2 regions of the Neobacillus sp. C211 genome follow, and region 2 is predicted to be linked to the other one. Evidence: riboswitches for the same ligand, from Rfam matches in the RefSeq annotation. Region 2 holds a riboswitch; the other holds the start of a gene.
The links. Region 2 has a riboswitch for FMN ahead of ACSU6B_RS14350 (ECF transporter S component). Riboswitches for the same ligand answer to the same signal wherever they lie in the genome.
Positions count from the first base shown of each region.

Region 1: it holds a riboswitch for FMN, as region 2 does, so the genes downstream of both, ribE (riboflavin synthase) here and ACSU6B_RS14350 (ECF transporter S component) in region 2, are expected to answer to the same signal.

Region 1 is NZ_JBPXRO010000003.1:202,826-206,248, reverse strand. It holds gene katA (catalase KatA) at 1-673, shown strand, start outside; gene ACSU6B_RS04610 (GyrI-like domain-containing protein) at 841-1,311, shown strand; FMN riboswitch at 1,474-1,622, shown strand; gene ribE (riboflavin synthase) at 1,771-2,430, shown strand; partial or broken gene ribB (3,4-dihydroxy-2-butanone-4-phosphate synthase) at 2,491-3,114, shown strand; gene ribH (6,7-dimethyl-8-ribityllumazine synthase) at 3,140-3,423, shown strand, end outside.
Region 2 is NZ_JBPXRO010000013.1:134,675-138,097, reverse strand. It holds gene ACSU6B_RS14360 (negative regulator of sigma-X activity) at 1-660, shown strand, start outside; gene ACSU6B_RS14355 (peptidoglycan DD-metalloendopeptidase family protein) at 828-1,583, shown strand; FMN riboswitch at 1,727-1,858, shown strand; gene ACSU6B_RS14350 (ECF transporter S component) at 2,025-2,609, shown strand; gene ACSU6B_RS14345 (ferredoxin) at 2,724-2,972, opposite strand; gene ACSU6B_RS14340 (helix-turn-helix domain-containing protein) at 3,233-3,423, shown strand, end outside.

The sequences.
Region 1 (3,423 bases), on a different contig from region 2:
AATCATGCCTTTTGAAGATGCTCAATCGTATCGCTTCGATCCGTTTGATGTCACAAAGATATGGTCACATAAGGACTACCCATTAATCGAGGTTGGACGTATGGTGCTCAACCGTAATCCGGAAAACTATTTTGCAGAAGTCGAGCAGGCCACATTCTCTCCTGGAACAATGGTCCCTGGTGTTGAGGCTTCGCCGGATAAAATGCTTCAAGGCCGACTATTTGCTTATTCGGATGCCCACCGCTATCGTGTCGGACCAAATCATAATTTGCTCCCAATTAATCGTCCAAAGGTAGAAGTAAATAACTATCAACGTGATGGGGCGATGCGTTCCGATCATAATGGTGGTGGTTCGGTTTACTATGAGCCAAACAGTTTTGGAGGACCAAAGGAAGAACCTGAACATAAACAAACTGCCTTCCAGGTTAATGGACTTGCTGAACAAGTAGCCTATGATCAAAATGACCACTACACACAAGCCGGTGATTTATATCGCTTAATGTCAGCAGAAGAGCGGGCCCGCTTAATTGAAACAGTGGTAGGCGCAATGAAACCAGTTGAGAGGAATGACATAAAGCTACGTCAAATTCAACATTTCTACAAAGCAGACCCAGAATATGGTGAGAAAGTAGCCAAAGGGTTAAATCTAGCTATTCCTCAAGAGGTAAAGTGACTATTAAACTAGTAAAAGGCCGTTCATTAAGATGGACGGTCTTTTTTCATGGTAACAGGAGCTGAGATCTCGTCAGTTTTTTAAATGATTAGTCGAACTATTTTTGCAGGAATTTAAGGGCAATGATTAGAATTATATTAATATGATGATTTAAAAGGGGGATTAGCATGAGTATCCAGGTAATAGAAAAAGAAGAAATGAAAGTTGTTGGGATTTCATGGAATGGAACTTACTCACAAATCAATACACTTCCACGTCTTTTTCAAGAAATGGTTAATCGACTAGAAGAAGTATCCTATCAAACGAAAGAACCTGTCTTGATTGCACCTTTTCATAGCAGGGAAACAGAGTTCACCTATTATGTTACAACTCCCGTCGAAAAAATTGACGAAATTCCTGATGGTATGGTTGGATTTACGATTCCGAGTAAAAATTATGTTTTTGCTACCCATAAAGGAAAGCAAGAGGAAGTCGAAAATACATATCAACAAATATATGCTTGGATGAAAGAATATGGCTATGAACAGGATCACAACGCATTAAGTATTGAAGTATATAAAGAAGAGCATAAACATCTGTATACTTCTGGGGAGCTTCACTTTGATATTTATTTACCAGTAAAGACTTATAAAGAGTAAACTAATTCTTTCAATGGAAGCAAGCTAAGGGGAGAAGAAATCACCTTAGCTTATGGATTTTATGTGAAATAATGATCAAATGATTTTAGTATGAAAATACTTTTTAGTGCGTTTCCCTTTACTGATCCAATAGAGTATACTATCATTAAAATAAGAATTGTATATTTCCTTCGGGGTCAGGTGAAATTCCTAACCGGCGGTGATGAAGCGTTGCTTCTTAGTCCGTGACCCGGTTAACATATTATTGTTAAACGGTGGATCTGGTGAAACTCCAGAGCCGACAGTTAAAGTCTGGATGGGAGAAGGAAAAGACAGGATTAATTGTAGGGTGTAGTGTACCTATTTTTAACCCTTTATTTTCTATTGTCTTTTACAGGACCCTGAGGACTTATTGTCTTCAGGGTCTTTTTCATTTTAGGGTAAGAATTTAAGTGGAACCATAGTAAGGAGAAGGAAATTATGTTTACTGGAATTATTGAAGAAATTGGGGTAGTCGCGAACATCCAGCGGACTGGCGAGTCGTTTGTTTTAGCCATTGAGGCAAATAAAATACTTAATGATGTTCACCTTGGCGACAGTATTGCTGTCAACGGGGTATGTCTAACGGTGACATCCTTTACGGGTAAGCTGTTTACGGTAGATGTTATGCCCGAAACGGTCAAAGCTTCAAGTTTAAATATGGTAAAGCGAGGTTCCAGAGTAAATCTTGAGCGGGCGATGGCAGCAGGTGGAAGGTTTGGCGGCCATTTTGTCTCAGGACATATCGATGGAACAGGCATAATTAAAAGTAAACAGTCCTTCGAAAATGCTGTCTACTATGAGATTGAAGCAGAGCAAGACATATTAAAATATGTAATCTTAAGAGGGTCTATAACGGTAGATGGGACAAGTTTGACTGTTTTTGCGGTAACTGAAAATAGTTTTACACTATCGATCATCCCCCATACATTGTCGGAAACGATTTTGGGAATAAAGGGGTCAGGGGATATCGTTAATCTAGAATGCGATATGATTGGTAAATACGTTGGTCATTTTATGAAAAACCTTTCAGGTGATACTGCGCAAAATCATAAGACAGGGATAACGGCACAATTTTTAGCAGACAATGGTTTTAATTAAATTATAGTTTGGAAAAGTCCAATCTTAAAGGGTTTGTCATTTTGAAAGGAGAGATGTTGCGTGTTTAATACGATTAACGAAGCTCTTGCTGATTTAAAAGAAGGAAAGGTTGTTATTGTCTGCGATGATGAAAACAGGGAAAATGAAGGGGACTTTATTTCTCTTGCTGAAAAAGCAACGCCGGAGGTCATAAATCTTATGGCCACTCACGGAAGAGGTCTAATCTGTGTTCCTATTGACGAGGCATTAGCTCAAAAGCTCGACTTACATCCAATGGTTTCCAAGAATACGGATCCAAATCGAACAGCTTTTACCGTAAGCATTGACCATAAATTTTCTACAACTGGAATTTCTGCATTTGAACGATCAGCAACGGTGTTGAGTATGGTTGACCCGGAATCAAAAGCATCCGATTTTTTAAGACCAGGGCATATGTTTCCGTTGATTGCTAAAAAAGACGGAGTCTTGAGCAGAACGGGGCATACAGAAGCAGCTGTAGACCTTGCAATTTTATGCGGTGCCAAGCCTGCTGGTGTCATTTGTGAAATCATGAATGACGATGGCACGATGGCACGTGTCCCACAGCTGCGCAAAATTGCTGATAAGCTAAACATTAAAATGATTACGATTAAAGATTTAGTAGAATACCGAAGCAACAAGGAAAATTTAGTTAAGCGGGAAGTTTAAAACAAATTTAGGAGGCATACTCATGGGTAATATTTTTGAAGGAAATTTAGTTGGCTCAGGATTAAAAGTTGGAATCGTGGTTGGACGTTTTAATGAATTCATTACAAGTAAACTATTAGGCGGTGCACAGGATGCACTTAAAAGACATGGCGTCAGTGAGACAGACGTAGATATTGCCTGGGTACCTGGTGCATTTGAAATTTCATTAATCGCCCAAAAAATGGCTAATAGCAAAAAATATGATGCAGTTATCACGCTTGGTACGGTCATTCGCGGCTCTACTCCACATTTTGACTTTGTTTGTAA
Region 2 (3,423 bases):
AAGGAAGAAGAATGGGGTTTAAGCGAATTTTATCCACTTAATGCTACGCTGAGGCTTGATAATAAAAATAAAACTGTTTTGGTTGATGTGCCGTCAACCCATCAGTACGGCCAAGGATCAACAACAGAAACAAATTTTATGAATGTATTACAAAAAGATATTTCTTCGAACAGTAACATAAAAAAAATCCGATTTTCAACAAATGGTGAGCCTGGAATTGAACTAGGGAATCTTGGCAGGAAAGAGGAAATTGAAGTCGTCCAAAAGAAGAATCATGCCTTCTTTTTTTATTTTTCCAAAGATAGTGAAATCCCCTACTTAGTTCCATCAATAGAGACGTATACTGATATTAATAGGGCCTTGGAGGCAATGAAGAATGATCAGCCCTTATTAGGGTTAAAAAGTTCACTTTTTCCAGCTCTGCCGATTAAGGATGTATCCATTAAAGAAAAAACTTTACTTGTTACAATAGATGAAAATTCGAGTCTACGAGAAGACCAAGTTACGATTAACGCTTATGAGTCCTTGTTATTAACAGCTAAAGAATTTGGTTTAGAAAAGGTCATTATAAAAAATTCGCCTATAAAAAAAATCGGAACATTTGACCTATCAAAGGAAAACAAAGTCCCGCGTGCTCCAAACCTACAGACGCTTCAATAATTATTTTTCAATCAACCCTAGTGGTTGATTTTTTTTATCATGAATAAAATAACTATAATCTCCAAATTATAACAAGTATGTCTAATCGCTCCTCCACCAAGGTATATGTTCTAAAGGTGAAACAACTAACATATGGTGTGGAGGAGGAAAAGAACTAAGGAGGTTGAATGAAGAAAATGCGAGACTACATAAAAAGGGTTCTTATTGCCCTAATTATGGCGCTATGTGTCAGTTTGTTATTTTTAGGTGGAATACATTCCGAAGCAAGTATGAAGGATGAGAAAGAGATAAAGGATGGGTGGATATGGCCTGCAGACGGTATTATTTCTGATACATATGGAACGAGAATGGGTAAACATAAGGGAATTGATATTGCTGGAAAATTGAACACCCCTGTTCTTGCCGTCGATGATGGTCAAGTAGTTAAATCCTATTATTCGAATACATACGGAAATGTAGTATTTATAAAACATCCAAGTCATTTTGTTACGGTCTATGCCCATTTAAACAAGCGAACTGTATTAGAAGGTCAAAGTATTAAGCAGGGAACCGTAATAGGGAAAATGGGGAGAACGGGACAAGCTACTGGGACCCATCTTCATTTTGAAACCCACCAGCATGAGTGGAGATATGATAAGAAATATGCATTGGATCCAGAAAAGTTCTTAGGAAAAGCGGACACAGGCGAGAATGTACAGGGTGGAATAGCTGGAATCAATGACGATGTATTAGAAGCAAGCTCCCATGTAAAACTTCAAAAGGAAGACAAAACAGAGAAAGGAAAAAAGCAATATATCGTCAAACAAGGCGACACATTGTACTCCATTTCGAGGAAAAGAAATATGACGGTAACACGTATTAAACAGCTTAACCATCTGTCCTCGGATCTTATTAAACCTAAGCAAGTATTAAATGTGAATTGAGATAATAAACAACCCGTGGACTCAAGTGTCTGCGGCTTTTTTTGTAGAATCAACTTTAAAAGTTACAAATGCGTTAAAACGTAAACCATTTACTTAACAAAAAATGCAGAAAGCAGTATAATTATAATTGTAATTAAATATCGATCTATCTTCGGGGCAGGGTGAAATTCCCGATCGGCGGTATTTGAGTGAAACTCGTAAGCCCGCGAGCCGTTTTGGCAGGATTTGGTGTGATTCCAAAGCCGACAGTATAGTCTGGATGGGAGAAGATGGAGGTTCTGCAGACGTTCAAAAAATTAATGTTTAATGAACGTTTATTAAGCGTGCCTTTGTAAACTCCCTCAAGTATATTTTCTTGAGGGAGTTTTTATTTACTTAGGTCTCGACTGTTTGCTGAACCTCTCTTCCTAAACGCGATGGATCAAAAAAGGAGAGAGGAAGATGAAGAAGATGAAGAAACAGAGGAAAATGAATGTAAGGGCTTATGTGTCAATTGGAATGTTGAGCAGTATTTCATTTCTGTTAATGCTAATACAATTTCCATTGCCTTTATTCCCAAATTTCTTGTTTGTCGATTTCAGCGACATCCCAGCATTAATTGCCACATTGATTTTTGGACCAATTGCAGGAATATTAGTTGAGTTTTTTAAAAATGTCCTTAATTATATTCAGACAGGAAGTTTTACAGGAATTCCTGTTGGCCATATAGCCAATTTTGCTGCTGGCATTGTGTTTATCCTGCCAACATATTTCGTATATAATAGACTCAAAACTAGAAAAGGTATGACATTAGCGTTAATCGCCGGGACAGCTATAATGGCGGTAATGATGAGTTTGTTAAATTACTTCTTCATTTTACCGGCTTATACTGCTCTTATGGGATTCCCTGATATGCGTAATCTGGTAGTCCCTGCTATCTTACCTTTTAACTTAATAAAAGGTGTTATGATGTCATCCATCTTTATGCTTCTGTTCATTCGGATGCAGGCATGGATTAATAAGAACACAACAATTAAAAGCGTCTAATAAATAAAAACAACAGGATGGACTCATTCCTCCTGTTGTTTTTTTGTAAAAAATTAAAACCTCTCACCTTAAAAAGGAGAGAGGTAGTAGCTTAACATTTGTTTTACCTAAATATTATTCAAATTTAGTTGGATTACCATCAAAAGCTTCATCAGCTACCTTAATGGAATCAGTAGGACAGCCTTCAAAAGCATCCATCATATCATCGATTAATACATCTGGAATTTCAACAATTCCTTCATTATCATCAAGAGTTACAAATGCAATGCCTTCATCATCATAATCATAAATATCTGGTGCTGCTGCGCCGCAAGCCCCACATGCAATGCAAGTTTCCTTATCCACAATTGTGTACTTTGCCATGAAAAAAACCTCCCAGTAATATAAACAAAATTCTTCTTACACATTTTCCATTATCAAATTGAAAACGGATAACTCATATCTATTGTAAAACTGTATCGATAACTTTTCAATAGAAAAATACCCATATACCTGTAGATTATATAGTTGAATTTCTAATTCTTCCACATTTTTGGGCAACAATCTACATTATTTCATGGTAGAATAAAGAAGAAAAATGGAAATTTTGTCGATAATGTACGAAAAACGGCGGGGGACTTAGTATGATGCAACTTGAATCCATTATTCTTTATAGTGTCAAACAATTAAACAGGGAACGGACAATTTACTCCGTCTATCACCTGTTGAATGGAAAAAAATCATCACAAACTATCCAAGACGCCCACCTATTTTCATTAAAAAAATTTTTTGGGATTTATGAGCAATTAACAAGGGACTCCTTTGATGAAATACA